Novipirellula artificiosorum: one gene and its partner. The protein of the gene in region 1 binds, or shares a complex with, the protein of each later gene. Links are inferred from orthologs where the notes say so. Each region holds a gene or a part of one and is shown on either strand. Other genes may lie near its edges.

Evidence for each region.
Region 2: the proteins of hisF (region 1) and hisH are in contact, whole or in part, in a crystal structure (PDB 6RU0), measured with the Thermotoga maritima proteins. The link is inferred for Novipirellula artificiosorum from one-to-one orthologs. Residues at the interface, in WP_004080486.1 of Thermotoga maritima: Met1, Leu2, Ala3, Arg5, Ser40, Glu41, Asp45, Glu46, Ala70, Glu71, Ile73, Asp74, Ile75, Pro76, Phe77, Asp98, Lys99, Ser122, Gln123, Glu161, Thr195, Leu196, Asn247, Arg249, Glu251; in WP_004080484.1 of Thermotoga maritima: Asn15, Arg18, Arg22, Arg117, Leu118, Pro119, His120, Met121, Gly122, Trp123, Asn124, Asn134, Gly135, Tyr136, Tyr138, Val140, Tyr158, Glu180, Lys181, Ser182, Ser183, Lys184, Ile185.

The regions. Positions count from the first base shown.
Region 1 is NZ_SJPV01000008.1:217,020-224,821, forward strand. What follows is about bases 2,944-5,693. They hold hisF (imidazole glycerol phosphate synthase subunit HisF), read left to right. Parts: upstream 2,944-3,803; coding sequence 3,804-4,583; downstream 4,584-5,693. Other genes in these bases: Poly41_RS21280 (fructosamine kinase family protein), read left to right, coding at 2,944-3,738; purH (bifunctional phosphoribosylaminoimidazolecarboxamide formyltransferase/IMP cyclohydrolase), read left to right, coding at 4,656-5,693. Also shown: Poly41_RS21265 (YcjF family protein), read right to left, coding at 1-438; Poly41_RS21270 (esterase/lipase family protein), read right to left, coding at 462-1,562; Poly41_RS21275 (exonuclease domain-containing protein), read right to left, coding at 1,772-2,791; more of Poly41_RS21280, read left to right, coding at 2,827-2,943; more of purH, read left to right, coding at 5,694-6,227; indole-3-glycerol phosphate synthase TrpC, read left to right, coding at 6,227-7,006; Poly41_RS21300 (alpha/beta hydrolase), read left to right, coding at 7,250-7,802.
Region 2 is NZ_SJPV01000006.1:124,391-132,388, forward strand. Bases 1,959-4,904 are described here. They hold hisH (imidazole glycerol phosphate synthase subunit HisH), read left to right. Parts: upstream 1,959-3,088; coding sequence 3,089-3,721; downstream 3,722-4,904. Other genes in these bases: Poly41_RS17385 (GNAT family N-acetyltransferase), read left to right, coding at 1,959-2,973; Poly41_RS17395 (hypothetical protein), read left to right, coding at 3,718-4,272; Poly41_RS17400 (DNA-methyltransferase), read left to right, coding at 4,346-4,904. In the rest of the region: ATP-dependent sacrificial sulfur transferase LarE, read right to left, coding at 1-253; Poly41_RS17380 (outer membrane protein assembly factor BamB family protein), read right to left, coding at 258-1,562; more of Poly41_RS17385, read left to right, coding at 1,834-1,958; more of Poly41_RS17400, read left to right, coding at 4,905-5,314; thrS (threonine--tRNA ligase), read left to right, coding at 5,495-7,705; Poly41_RS17410 (ATP-binding protein), read right to left, coding at 7,721-7,998. UniProt on the Escherichia coli protein: IGPS catalyzes the conversion of PRFAR and glutamine to IGP, AICAR and glutamate. The HisH subunit catalyzes the hydrolysis of glutamine to glutamate and ammonia as part of the synthesis of IGP and AICAR.

The DNA of each region.
Region 1 (7,802 bases):
CACCAAGATGACTGGACGCTCAGGTGCATCCTTGCGAATTCTACGCAACGGTTCGATCAAAGAATCGAGTGCATGGTCAGCGACCCGAGTGGTTACAATCATCAATTGAGTCGACTGCGAAAAACGACGGAGGTCATCGCGCGGGTCGTACCCCGCTTCGGCGAGTCCTCGGGTATCGAGGAAGCTCAACAGCGGTTCCAACGAATCCGGAAAATCAAATCGCCGTGAGGTCTTCGTTTCGGGACGATAGCCTTCTCCGATCGAAGCTTCTTCGGCACCGGTTAAAAACTGAACGATGGAGCTCTTGCCGCTGCCGGTCTTGCCGAACAGCCAAATCGAAGGTATCGGTGATTTCTCTCGCAGCTCATCGATCTGTTTCGCGTATGTTTCGTCGTCGCTAGGACCCTTGGAACGCAGGTTCCACCATGAAAATGCCATTGTGTTGCTTAAGCCGTTCTAAATCATTTGGCTTGGTCGGATTGATGCGACGTCAAGAAGTCGACCGCGAATTTTCGGGCGTCCGCGTTGTTCATCAGAAAACTGTGTAGCACGGGAACCGTGTGGAAGGCCTTGCTACCCTCAAGCGAAGCTTCTTCGATGCTGACCACAAAATCGCTCGCACCGTCGACCAAAGGGTTCTGGACCGAGTTGTCCGAGACGTCGCCTGCGATGATGGCAAACGGAAACGGCGGTGTCCCCAATTTCTTTTCGAATGTTTCCCATTCGGGGCCAAGCTCCAAGCCACCTTTGCCTGTGACCCAACCATACAAGCTGTTCGTCGACAACCGGCGAGCAATTGCAGCTCCGTTGTTCGGTGGGCCAAGCATGACCATCGCTTCGCAACGTGGCAAAATCCCTTTCGGATCACCGTCACGCTGAAGATCGCCAATCAGGTGCCGGACCACGATGTTGCCCATGCTGTGCCCGACAAAGTTGATACGCGTTTCGTTCGGCAAACCCTCGACCACTTCACGAAGTGCGGCGGCATGCTCACCGATCGATTCACGCGTGCTGGCGTAGGCAAACCGAATGATCTCGGTGTCGCTCTGTTGTAGCAAATCGTGTTCGAGTGATTTCATCGAGTGATGGGTTCGCATCAGCCCATGCAGCAGCAGGGTGACGCGTCTTGTTTCCGTCTTCGAAACCGCTTGTTCGGTCAAACAGGTGTCACATTCCGCTCGCGTGCCCCACGTCAAACGGACGTCGTCGGGGTCGAGTAGACGCCAATGCTTGGTTAACGTGTTTTGTTGGATGCGATATCCGTGATCCCATAGGTGGTCGGTCCACCACTGGGTCCCCCCCGCGGTTTTGTTTAGCAAGTTCATTGGATTGGCAAACCCTGTTTCGTCCGATTCGTCTTGTTCGTTTTGTTCGTTTTGTTCGTTTTGTTCGTTTTGTTCGTTTTGTTCGTTTTGTTCGTTTTGTTCGTTTTGTTCGTTTTGTTCGGGGGGATTCTGCACCGTGTGCTCCGTCAGGAAGGGATTGAGAGTCGGCTGCTGCGAGTTCAGTGCGTTGGGCACCAGCAGGAGAATCAAAAGGATCAGCGGGTAGATTCGGTGCATGACATTGGAGCGTTGGAGTTCGGAAGGTTGGCGTAAGTGGCTAGAGCCCATCGTTCCCGCGATTCTTCGCACAGCGAGTCCTGTAGCCGTTGTCACCGAAATTTGTGTTATTTCAACACGATTCTAGCGACCAACGGGAGCGGGCAAACGCAATTCGAGGGGTAGCTCGCTTCGCTGCGGCCGTGCCGCTTTAAGGTGTTTTAGCAGGTTTATCGCTCGGCGTTCGCCACGATGTAGCCGAGAAACTCTTGCTCGGTCACAATCCGAATCGGACCGCCTGCGGCTTGGTAAGCGTTGGCGGTTTCCTCCTTGACGCTGAGGGTTCGACCCGCCACGGCGGTCTGCGGTGCACGATTTCCTACCACCAGCATATCGGTTTCCTTGGTGACCTTGTTTTGGCATAGGCCTCCTAATCGCGATGCCAACTGCTCGGCATCTTGGCGGTCGAGCGATGCCAAATGGCCGGTAAAAACAATCGTTTGCCCTGAAAGCGGGCGAATGAACTCGGCACGGACCAGCAGCCGCTGCAAATCTAACAAGGACTGCAAGCCGCTCGATTCATCCTCACTGGGTTGGGATGCAGTGGGGGGCGGCTTCATCTTCCTCGGGCTGCGCAGCTTCGCAGGGCCCTTTTTGCCCCATGGACCCGCCGTCCCACGCGACAGTTTTAGCGACTGCTCCAATTGCTCGAGCGTTGAAACTTGACGAGCAATCCCGGCGGCGAGCAAGATTTTGGCGCAGGCGATGGAATCTTCCAATGCATCATGATGGCGGAATTCGACGCCAAGCCAATCCGATAACGGCTTCAGCCCAAATCGTGGCCGTTTCGGCCAAGTTTGCCGAGCGATCGAACGGGTGCAGGTGTAATCCAGGTCAGGGACCGCCAATCGGTGGCTCTTCAAGCACGCGCTGAGCACGCCAATGTCGAACGCCGCATTGTGAGCGACCAAGCAACGTTGTCCGGGGCCCTTAGCGCCGAGACCCAAGAACGCCGCCATGCTGTCCCATTGGTCGGCAAAGTTGCCTTCATGCTCGACGTCATCGGGGACGATCCCGTGGACCTCGATGTTGAAAGGGCTAAAGTAGAAGGGTTCCGGCCGAATCATCCACATTTTCGAGTCCGAAATGACGCCATCGCGAACGACCACGGCTGCTAATTGGCAGGCGCTGTCGGGCCTTCGATTAGCGGTTTCAAAATCAATGGCGATAAAGTTAGCCGCGAACGTCATGTCGAGATTTTATGACTGAAGCAACGTGATTGTCCATGACGGATTGTAGCGAAACGAATGTCCAGCTGGCTCTCCAGCGACTGGTTGACCCCGCGATCCGCGTCCTGCGAATCCGCGAAGTGGGCGGCGGTTGCATCAGTGCGTCGATGCGAGTCGACTTGGATCCAGACTCGTTCTCTGCCTCAACGGTTTTTGTGAAAACAAATTGTCCCGAATTTTGCGACAACTTCCTCTGCGAATGCGACGGATTGGACTCCCTATCGAGTGCGGAAGCGATCACGGTGCCCCGCCCGCTTGCATCGGGGGAAGCAGTCGGTGGATCATGGCTGGTGACACCGTGGGTCGAAACGGGCTCACGGCCTCAGTCGTTTTACCCTGAATTCGGCCAACAATTGGCACGGCTGCACCAGACCACCGCGGGGGACCCAATCGGATGGCCGCGAGATAACTATTTGGGGGCAGCGAAACAGAAAAACGGAACGGCTGCGACAACTTGGCCCGACTTTCTTTCTGAAAATCGCATCGGTTTCCAACTTCGCTGGGCGGTGGATCAACGTTTGGCGGATCACCGGTTAAAAACCGACTGCCAAGCGATTGTGGACAAAATGGGGGACCTGCTCAAGGGGCGGCGGGAAGAGACGTCACTCTTGCACGGCGATCTGTGGAGCGGCAACTACCTTTGTGACTCGGCTGGGCAACCGGTCCTGATCGATCCAGCGGTCTATCGAGGATGTCATGAAGCCGAATTCGGCATGATTCGGCTGTTCGGGTCTTGTCCCGAATCGTTTTACGAAGCCTATCAACAAACGTGGCCGATGAGGGATGGTTGGCAACGCCGAACAAGCGTCTATGTTTTATATCACTTACTGAATCATTTGAACCTTTTCGGCAGCGGCTACGCAGGGCAATGCCGAAGCGTTGCCGCCGAAGTGTTGCGGGCGACTTGATTGATGGAGCGACGGACCGTTCACGGGCTGCCTACTTCCGAACGAATTCTTGAGAGACCAGCATTATGCTCGCAGCGCGGGTGATTCCTTGTTTAGATGTTCACGGCGGTCGTGTGGTGAAGGGGACCAATTTTGTTAACCTTCGCGACGCGGGCGATCCGGTGGAAGTCGCTCGGCGCTACGAAGCCGAGGGGGCCGATGAATTGGTGTTCTTGGACATTACGGCTAGCCACGAGGATCGCGACATCATTCTCGATGTCGTTCGTCGTACGGCCGAGCAGGTGTTCATGCCGCTGACGGTCGGTGGTGGCATCCGCACGATCGAGGACGTGCGTGCGTTGCTGTCGGCGGGATGCGACAAGGTATCGATCAATTCAACCGCATGCAAAGAACCCGAGTTTGTTCGCCGAGCCGCCGACCGTTTTGGCAGCCAGTGCATCGTCGTGAATATTGACCCCAAGCGAGTGAAGCGGGATGGCGAAGAATTCTGGGAAGTCCACATCAATGGGGGGCGAACGCCAACGGGGCGTCAGGCAGTCCAGTGGGCCAAGGAGGTCGAGCAACTTGGGGCAGGCGAAATCGTGCTGACCAGCATGGATGCCGACGGAACCTGCGACGGTTATGATTTGCCGATCACGTCGGCTGTCAGCGAGGCGGTGAATATCCCAGTGGTCGCGAGTGGTGGGGCCGGCTGTCCTCAGCATTTGGCCGATGCGATCAAGATTGGAAAAGCCGACGCCGCCTTAGCGGCCAGCATTTTTCACTTTGGCCAGTACACGATTTCGGAAACAAAACAGGTGATGCGAGAGGCAGGGATTCCGGTCCGATTGCCGTCACCCGGTTGACCAAAATCATGGGCAATGGGAAGTTTGTAGCAATTGTTGAACCCACGTTTCCTTCACTATGGTCAAGTCACCGTGTCTGACATCGTCCCTGTAAAGAATGCTCTGATTAGCGTAAGCGACAAACTTGGCTTGGCCGATTTTGCCATCGGGTTGGTCCAGTCCGGCGTCACGATCTATAGCACCGGCGGCACACGAAAACACCTTGAAGAATCCGGTGTGGCGGTGAAGGACATTGCCGAGTACACCGGATTCCCCGAGATGATGGATGGCCGCGTGAAGACGCTGCACCCCAAAGTCTTTGGTGGAATCCTTGGAATGCGTGACCGCCGTGACCACACCCAGAGCATGGCGGATCACGGAATGGTTGCTTTCGATGTGGTCGTCGTGAACCTGTATCCGTTCGAAGCCACTGCGGCACGCGTCGGTGCGACGCGTGAGGAATGCATCGAGCAGATCGACATCGGTGGCCCCAGCTTGGTTCGCGCGGCTGCAAAGAATCAAAATGACGTGGCGATCGTGACAAGTGCTCAGCAATACGGCGACGTCCTCGAACAGATGCATTTGTTCGGAGGAACAAACATGGAAATACGGCGGCGATTGGCTGCCGAAGCGTTCGAGCATACCGCCTGCTATGACCGCGCGATTGCGGACTACTTGCGTGGCGATGCGATGACGGGCGAGTTCCCCTCGTCGATGCATCTTTCCCTTTCGCGAAAAACTTCGCTTCGCTATGGCGAGAATCCACATCAACGAGCGGCGCTCTACAGCGACGCGTCGGTCAAATCGGCAAACTTGGTTTCGGCGCGCCAAATCAGTGGCAAGGAGTTGTCGTACAACAACCTGCTCGACCTCGACGCAGCGTTAGAAATTGTTCGCGGATTCGCTGAGCCGGCGGTGTCGGTGATCAAGCACAACAATCCCTGTGGTGCAGCAACGGGACCGAAGATCGCCGCGGCTTGTCAAAAAGCGATGGCAGGCGACCCGCTCAGTGCTTTTGGTTCCGTATTGGGGTTCAACCGAACGGTGGATGTCGAAACCGCGGAATTGTTGTGCGAGCCTGGTTTATTCTTGGAAGCGATCGTCGCACCCGATTTCGAAGCGAGTGCGGTGGGGTTGTTGACCACGCGGCCGCGATGGAAAGACAACGTACGGCTGATGCAAGTGGGACGACTCGACGGCACAGGGCCGGCGATTCAGCGACGATTCATCAGTGGCGGGATGTTGGTCCAAGATGCCGATCGCATGACCAGCGCCCCGCTGCAGTGGAAAACCGTCACCAACACGCAAGTGGGCGATAAGTTGTGGGACGACATCTCGTTTGCCTGGGAAATGGTTCGCCACGTCAAGAGCAACGCAATTGTGTTGGCCAAGGACGCGTCACTGATCGGTGTCGGCGCAGGACAGATGAGCCGTGTGGACAGCGTCGAAATTGCGATTGATAAAGCGGGCGACCGAGCGAGCGGTTCGGTGTTAGCATCCGATGCGTTTTTCCCCTTTCCGGATTCGATCGAAGCCGCCGCCGACGCGGGAGTGATTGCGGTGGTCCAGCCCGGTGGATCGCGACGGGATTCCGAGGTCATCGACGCTTGCAATCAGCATGGCATTCCCATGGTCTTGACCGGTCGGCGGCACTTTAAGCACTAATGTCCATCCTCGACAAAATCATCACCGAAACGCGTAACACGATTGCTCGCGACAAAGCGGTTCAATCGGAGCAAGAGCTCGAGGCCGCGATCCAAACGTTACCCCCATGTCGTGACTTTCTGAGTGCCTTGGCTGCGGGTGAGTCGGTTCAACTGATTGCGGAGGTCAAGCGAGCAAGCCCATCGGCCGGCATGATCCGCGAGGACTTTGATCCGGTCACGATTGCGAAGCACTATGCGGATGCCGGTGCCGCTTGCATCAGCGTGTTGACCGACGAGCCTTTCTTCAAAGGTTCACTCGAATTCTTGCGACTTGTCCGCGCAGCCGTGGATCTTCCGGTACTCCGTAAAGATTTCATCGTCGATCGCTATCAGTTGCTGCAAGCTCGGGCGGCTGGTGCCGATTGCGCGCTGTTGATTGCAGAGTGCTTGTCGCCAAACGAATTGAAGGAACTGCACGAGCAAGCCGTCGCCATCGGGCTGCAAACGCTGATCGAGTTGTTCGAGCCGTCGAACTTAGACGCTGTGTTGGCGACCGGGACACCCTTGGTGGGAATCAATAACCGCGATTTGAAAACGTTTCAGACCGATTTGAATCATACGATCCGCTTGCGAAAATCGATCCCCAACGACCGGTTGGTGGTTGGGGAAAGTGGCATTCGAACGCATGCCGATTTACTGCGTCTCGGTGCCGCAGGGGTCAAAGCGGTGTTGGTCGGCGAGTCGTTGATGCGGAAGCCCGATGTCGAGCAGGCGACGCGAGAGTTGCTCGGGGCGTAGCCGTCGGCAATCCTTCGAGACGGTTCTGGGGAGACTCAGGCGGCCAGCCTTGGTGACGGTACCGATCCTCAATAAACGGATCTTCCGCAGATTCGGTGGATCATCGCGTGGCTTATCGAAAAATTGGCTTATCTAAAAATTCTGTGGGTGAGGCCAAAACAATCGCTCCACCTTGCAACTCGCAGCGATTCCCCGAAAATGAGCCTCTTCTATCCAAATCACTCCTTGCCCCCTGGCCCCTCGATGCCTCAACCACGTCGCGCACTCTACGGTTCCCTCGAATGCATCGTTGTGGATGGAGGAGAAACGCCGACGATTCCGGTGATTCTCTGTCACGGGTACGGGGCACCGGGGACCGATTTGGTCGGGTTGGCCTTTGAATGGATCTCACTCCTCGGTGACGACGCCGGTGCATTTCGCTTTGTCTTTCCCGCCGCGCCGTTGTCGCTTGCTGAAATGGGGATGCCTGGGGCGCGAGCTTGGTGGCCCATCAACATGGCCCAGTTGGCTGACGCGATCCAAGCGTCACGCTTTCGTGACATGCACGATCACGAACCTGACGGAATCACTGCGGCACGTGAAGCTCTGTGCCAAGCGGTCCGCGAAATCAAGGCGGAACTCGGAAGTGATGCGAATCCATTTGTCTTGGGTGGTTTTTCGCAAGGTGCGATGTTGACGCTCGATGCGTCATTGCGCGGATTGCCCGAGTCGCCGGCGTTGCTGTTGCTCTACAGCGGAACCGTCATTTGCAAGCCGCTATGGGATGCCACGCTTGGTCGGCTTGGGGACACGCATG
Region 2 (7,998 bases), on another replicon or contig:
ACACGACATGATGTTCGATGCCGATCTGGGTCGCAATCCGCTGCGCCCATTCAATCTGCCACTGTGAGACGCTTGCGGAAGATCCCGTGACGGCGACCGCTCGGCTGAGGTCCGCGCGCAGCGCAGCAGCGGCAACCACACTGCTGTCAACGCCACCGGAAAATGCAATGGTCACACGCCCCAGCGGACGCAGCCAATCGATCAGCCGCGTGGCATTGATTTCAACGTCAAGGACATTTTCTATCTTCTGCAAAACCCTAAAACTCCCTTCCGCCAAGACAGCGAATCTCATCTCCGACACGCAACAACAAACGCCCTTGGGCAAACGCAGGCGTCGCCCCAACCGGCCCCCCCAAGTCGACCTCACCGAGTTTCTCAAAACGTTCACTCGCTCGCAACAGCGTGGCCTTACCGTCGAGGCTGATGATCAGCAGCGTGTCTCCAACAATAATGGGGGAAGCACCGAAATTGCCGCCGATCCGCTTGGACCAAATCATTTTGCCCTCTGCGGCGTCTGCACAAGATGCGACCCCTCTATCATCGACGAGGAACAGACGGCCGTCTTTGACCGAGGCAGTCGGAACGTAGGGAGCGCCTCGATCGATTCGATAGACTTGCTCGGGCAATTGATCCGCCGTCGCAGGAATTCGCACCGCCACCAAGTGGTTCCCGCCACCGCCGCTTCCGGCTGAGGCGATTGCGAGATCTCCCACCAAGACCGGAGTGCTGCAGCATCGCATTTCGAACACTGGTAAGCTCCAAATCATTTCGCCCGTCTTGGCATCAAGCCCGAACATGCCGTTGCCGGTATTGGCATCGATCACCTGGGTGGTCCCATCGACATTTTTGTAGATGGCAGGAACGCCATAGCAGGTCCTTGTTGTTTTCAGCGGCGTCTCCCAAAGGGTTTTTCCCGTGGCCCGGTCGACGGCGATCATCCGGCTTCGCCCGGCGGTTTCGCCAGGGTCCAGCTGCTCGCCTTGTTGCGAATTGAGCAATAGCACCATCGAGCCAAACAGTTGCGGCGAGGTGCCGAATCCGTGTTGGCTTTGCCAAGTACCCAAGTCTCGCGACCAAAGCTCGTTGCCGTCGTGATCGAAGCTCTTCAGCATCGTGTGCTTCGGATCACTCCAGGCCACGACCACACCACGGTCGTCCACGGTCGGTGTGCTCGATGCATAGGTATTACGGTTGTGAATCTTAGCGACCGTATGGGGATAGGGTCTGCTGAAAACCACCTTTCCGGTATCCAGATCGATTGCCTCGAGAGCGATCGAGTGGTTCGCAGGGTCCGCCGTCAGATAGAAAACACGGCCTGCAGCGATTGCCATCGATCCGACATCGGTCGAAGGCAGCTTGTGTCGCCAAACGTAGTCTTGGTCGGTCCACGCGGTAGGCAACGTGCCATCCTCAACATATCCATTTGTCTCCATGCCACGAAACCCGGACCAATTTACGGGCGGAGTTTCCCCTGAGGCAATTGGGGCGAGTCCCGCCATGCCGACAAGGCAAACGAGCGTGTTGCGAACAAATCGATGGAGCGGTTTCGAGAGCAAATGCATACGTCATTCAAACCTATACGGCAATTTCACGAGTGTACGATTAATACGATGATGCCGGTCATCGTAGCTGGACGCCGATGCGACGTCTGCATTGTACGCGAAACCACCCATTCGTAACCCGCTGGAGCAAACGCAGGGGCTAGATTTTTGGGAACCCCTTGTGCCACTTCCTCCATTTTGTGCCAGCAAGAGCATTTTCATCTTTAGTGTAGTCCTTTTGGTATCGCACTCCCATTCTGAAAATATTCGAGTCGGTTTTCGAGACAACAGTATGTATCGCATTGAACGGTCTGACAGCTTGGTCGAGCTTTTCGAGAATGGCGACCGCTGGGATGCCCTCGCCGGCGGAATCCCGTTTCGAGAAACCTCCTGGTTGAAGTCCTGGTGGAGCCAGTTTGCCCGCGACCACGAGGCTTATGTGCTGGTCGCTCACGATGCGCGGGGCTGCGTCTGCGGTTTGATGCCTTTTTATCGTAATCCAACCTCTCCCAGCACGCTCTGTTTTCTCGGTGGCAACAACGCCTGTAGCGACTTCACCTCGGTGCTGGCCAAGCCGGATCAGGGCGAGGCCATTGCCGGAGCGATGGCCACCTTTCTGATTGCTGAAGCCAGCAGCAAAGACCACGCTTGGGAAAGAATTGAGATCGACGGAGTGAGCGACGACGACCGGGTCATGAAGCGGTTTGCCGCCTCGCTACAAGATGCCGGAGCAATCGTCCATGCCCAATCTCGAATGCACACATGGCTGTTGGAGTGCAGCGAATCATGGGACGCTTGGCTCGGGACGCAAAGCCGTCGTACTCGACGAAAACACCGTCTGCTTGGATCTCGCGTGGAAACGACCGAGGGGATGCATTTGCAGCGGGCGGATCGTCCAGAGCAACTGCGCCAATGCCTCAATCGCATGATTGATCTGCATCAACGTCGATGGAATGCCGTGGGCAAACCAGGAAGCTATGCGGATCCGAATCAGCGTGAATTCATTCATGCCGCTGCAGCCGACATGCTAGCTCGGGACCGCTTGCATTTGTTGGAAGTGCTACTCGATGGAGAGTGTATTGGTAGCTCGTTGAATTTCGTCGGCGCCAATGACTTTTTGTACGTTTACAGCACCGGCTACGATCCGAAGGCTGCGAAATATGAACCCGGTAAAATCTTGAGTACTGAAACGCTGAAATACGCTCATCAGCATCAGATGAGGGGGGTTGATTTCTTGCGTGGTGACGAGCCCTACAAGAAGCAACTCGGTGCGACACCGACGCGGATGCTTGAATTGCGAATCGTCGCCCCTCGATGGTGGGCCAAGGTCTGCCACAATGCATGGGCCGCTCAATTTGAACTGAAACAATGGGCGCGGCGGCGATCGGGCCGAGATGTGATCGAAGTGGTCGACATGGCGTTGACCTCCTAAGGATCGGCAACGCTGCAACGAACCGCTGGTTGCGAAAATGTGTCTTCGCCGATATGGTCGGATAGCGGTGTCCCGCCGTGTCACTTCCTCTGCTTTTGCGAAGACCGAAACCACCATGATTACCATCGTCGATTACCAAATGGGGAATCTCCGAAGCGTTCAAAAAGGAATCGAACGCGTCGGTGGCTCGGCCCAGATTAGTTCGGATCCCGGTCAGATTGCCGGTGCCGACCAATTGATCTTGCCTGGGGTTGGCGCATTCGGCGACGCGATGGCTGAAATCAATCGACGCGACTTGGCTCAACCGATTCGTGATTTCATCGCGTCGGGACGACCCTTCCTTGGTATCTGCCTTGGGCTACAACTCCTCTTTGAACGTGGCTTTGAACATGGCGAATACGAAGGACTTGGGGTTTTGCAAGGAGACGTCGTTCGCTTCGAATTGCCCTCTGGGATGAAGGTCCCGCACATGGGATGGAATACGGTTTCCCGCTGCAGCGATGCGCCGATTCTCCACGGCGTTACGGCATCAACTCATTTTTACTTCGTTCACTCCTATTATGTGCGGCCAACCGATTCGTCAATCGTGGCCTTGGAATGTGATTACGGGGGCCCCTTTTGTGCCATGGTATGGCGTGACAACTTGTATGCGACTCAATTCCATCCTGAAAAAAGCCAAACCGATGGCCTGAAACTGCTCGAGGCATTCTCGAAGCTGAACGAGCAGACCGCTGAGGTGAACACATGAATCCGGCGCCCTTGTCGATGACCTCTTTCGATGGTCGGTTGTCCGTTGAATTCTCTTGGGATGTCGATCGATTTGCGCACGCATTGGTGGGCTACGATCAGCATGGCACACCCGTCGCTTCCCTTCCCTGTGTCAACGCCAGCGACGACGTTGCCTGGCCTTGTTCGCCACCGATCCAACAACTCTCGCTCGAGAGTCTGCGATCGGGCGACTCCTTGTTGGCAATGGACGCCTTATTAGGGGTGGGAGGAGCCGGCACGAGCCACTGGAGCATCAGTGTCCAGTGGGTGGAATCGGTCGATTGGGCAACGCTCAAATTCGAATTGGCCTGTCGCTGCAGGCAAACCCCAGAATCATTGGGAAGCCAATACCCAGTGGATCCGCGATTCGTCATCCAGCCAGGGAAGGACTCGATCTTGATTCAGGAAAACGATTGGTTGCGGATCCAACCCACCGAAACGAATCAAACCGGCACGATCCGGTGGGAGTACTCGGTAAACCTTGACCCTGCCTCGGTTGCGGATCAGAAGCGTTTTCTTGTTGGGCGTTGAACTCAAAGAGGGAATTGTTAGGATTTCCACCGATCCAGCGCTGGACAACTCAAATCAATCAGAGAAAAGTACCTTGGGCCTCGAACTCAATCAGCTCCATCAAGGCGATTGCCTCGAAAAATTGGCGGCCATGCAGAAGGGCAAGATCGATTTGTGTTTTGCCGACCCACCGTTCAATATTGGATACGATTACGACGTTTACGAGGACAAACGAAACGACCAAGACTACCTGGATTGGTGCAAAACGTGGATCGGTGGAGTCCACCGGGTGCTCAAGCCGAGCGGGACATTCTGGTTGGCCATTGGCGATGAATACGCGGCGGAATTGAAGGTCTGCGCGACTCGCGAGCTGGGCTTTCATTGCCGTAGTTGGGTCATCTGGTACTACACCTTTGGCGTGAATTGCAAGTTTGGGTTTAGCCGCTCGCACACCCATTTGTTTCACTTCGTCAAGGATCCAACACTCTGTACGTTCAACGCCGACGATCCGGCGATACGCGTTCCCTCGGCGCGGCAATTGGTCTACGGCGATAAACGAGCGAATCCGAAAGGCCGCTTGCCGGACAACACCTGGGTTTTGCGGCCGCAGGACTTGCCCGAGGGTTTCCAGCCCAACGGGGACATGTGGTATTTCCCGCGGGTGGCAGGAACTTTCAAAGAACGCGAAGGCTTTCATGGCTGCCAAATGCCCGAGCAATTACTCGGGCGTATTATCCGGGCGAGTTCCAACGAAGGCGACGTCGTCTTCGACCCCTTTAGCGGCAGCGGTACGACCTTGGTCGTGGCCAAAAAGCTAGGCCGCAAGTACATTGGCACGGAGCTTTCCGAAGTTTACGCCGAGAAAATTCGCGAGCGGCTCGATCGAACCCAAGCAGGCGATCCGTTGGTTGGGGCCGAGAACCCGCTGCAGAGTGCCCCCTCAACCAAGCAAGGGAAGCGTTTGGGCAAGAAGCGAACGGCAAAGAAAAGGGCCAAGAAGCGACCGGCCAAGACGAACCCCAACAGCGGGGGGGACAAGCAGGGTTCATTCTTTGACGACTAGATCTGCAGGGTTTCAAACCACTCCATCGCCCGAACCCTCGTTGTTGGCTCGCCCTCTAACAGGGGCAATCACGATTCGGGATTGACGCTTCCCCATGAAAACAATCATTCTTGTCTTACCCGTTCATGCCTCCGTATCGCATGAACACTTCTTTGAACGAAATTTCGAGTGAAATCTGCTATGTCGACCGCATCCGCCGCGATCATCCAAATTCAACTACCCGATGGCACCCTGGCGAAACACCCCGCCCACACCACTTCGATGGACATCGCCAAAGGCATCAGCGAAGGCCTGGCCCGCAGCGTGATGGCGGCCGAAGTCGGCGGCCGGATCGTCGATGCCAACCGACCGCTCGGCGAATTGGCGGAAGAGGACGCGCCTCTTCCGCTGCGGCTGCTAACCAACCGCGACGCGGAATCGCTCGATGTGCTGCGTCACTCAGCGGCCCATGTGATGGCCCGTGCGATCATGCGGCTCTACAAAGGCGTCTCGCTCGCGTTTGGCCCAACCACCTCTGGCGGATTCTACTACGACTTCGATATCCCAGAAAAAATCAGTGAGGATGATTTCCCAAAAATCGAAGCCGAGATTAAGAAAATCATCAAAGACAAAGAACCTTTCGAACGGTTCATTCTCGATCGCGACGAAGCGAGGAAACTATGCGAGGATCTCGATCAAGATTTGAAGGTCGAACACATCGACACGGGACTCGGTGATCAGGCGACTGTCAGTTTCTATCGACAAGGGGAATTCGTCGACCTTTGCCGCGGGCCGCACATTCCGGATGCAGGCAAGATCAAAGCGATCAAGTTGATGAGTATCGCCGGTGCCTATTGGAAAGGTGACGCCTCGGGCCGCCAACTGCAACGTCTGTACGGCACCGCGTTCTTCGACAAGAAAGAACTCGCGAGCTACCTTGAACGACTCGAAGAAGCACGCCGCCGCGACCACCGGGTGCTCGGCAAACAACATGGCCTGTTCGCGATCAATCCCGAGGTGGGTCAAGGGCTCTGTTTGTGGTTGCCCAAGGGCGCCCGCGTGCGAAGTACTCTTGAAGACTTCCTCCGCAAGGAGTTGCTGTCGCGCGGCTATGACCCGGTTTACAGTCCCCACATCGGCCGCGTGGAGCTGTATGAAACCAGCGGGCATTTCCCCTATTATCGCGACAGCCAATTTTCGCCACTGTTTGGTAGTGAAGCAGGTGGAATGATCGACGCATGGAGTCAACGACTCGAAGCTGGGACGCTCGATGCCGACGGCGAAGAGAAATTGATGGAAGCGGCCAAGGTACTCGGCGCGGAAATCCCTGACTACAAACCCTCGGCATCCAACGAGGCAAAACGTGATGCATTGCATCGTTGGCAAAAGGTTCATGAGCGATACCTCGTCAAGCCAATGAATTGTCCGCATCACTGTCACATGTTCAAGGCACAACCACGATCGTACCGGCAATTGCCACTGCGGCTATTCGAATTCGGAACCGTCTATCGTCACGAACAAACCGGTGAACTGAACGGAATGCTTCGCGTTCGAGGATTGACTCAAGACGACGCCCACATCTTTTGCACCGCCGAACAAGTGGAGGCAGAATTCAAGGCAACGATCGACCTCACCAAATTCGTCCTGGAAGCGGTTGGGCTGAAGGATTATCGTGTGCAACTGTCTTTACGTGATCCCAAAAGTGACAAGTATGTTGGCAGTGAAGAGAATTGGGACCATGCCGAAAATGCCCTCCGCGGAGTGATGCAATCGTCGGGGTTGCAATTCAACGAGGAGCAAGGCGAAGCCGCCTTCTATGGACCGAAAGCTGACTTCATGGTCAGCGACTGCATCGGCCGATCCTGGCAACTCGGGACGGTCCAGCTCGACTATAACTTGCCCGAACGTTTCAAACTCGAATACACCGGCAACGACAACTCGACTCATCGGCCGGTGATGATCCATCGCGCTCCTTTTGGTTCGATGGAACGGTTCACCGGAATGTTAATCGAGCATTTCGCAGGGGCGTTCCCGATGTGGTTGTCGCCGGAGCAGATCCGTGTGTTGCCATTGAGCGACAAATCGATCGACTATGCCGTCGCGGTCGCGAAGCAATTCGACGAAGCGGGGTTGAAAGTGACGATCGATAACAACGATGGTAAGGTGCAAGCCAAAATCCGAAATGCCCAATTGGATTTGGTGAACTACATGGCCGTCGTCGGTCCCAAAGAAGCCGAAGCCGGGCATGTCGCACTTCGCGACCGCATCGAGGGTGACCTCGGATCGATGCCGATGGCCGAAGCGATCGCTCGATTGAAAAAAGAGATCGACGAACGGACGGTTCGCCAAGCCGTCGAAAGCAAGGTCAGCGCTGCTGCTGTCGATTCCGGCTCGACCGGCCATGAGTATTAGTGGTTTCGCGGCTGATCAAAACAACCGCGTTGCGATTCCGGATGAATCCACTTGCCATGGCGTCCAAAGGATGATGGGATCGACCACTTTCAAGTCGCTTTTTCGCGGTGCGATCACGGTCGTATCGAATTCCCAGTTCTTGACATCGTACTTCTCGCCTAGCACGGCGATTTCGACCTGAAGTTCCTGATCGAGTTCCGTCATCTCGAGCGCCAATTGCCGCAATGTCTCTTCGGCTCGCGAGACGTCGGCTCGCTGCTGCGCGGCGCGGCCCGCACCGCGTGCTGCCGTCG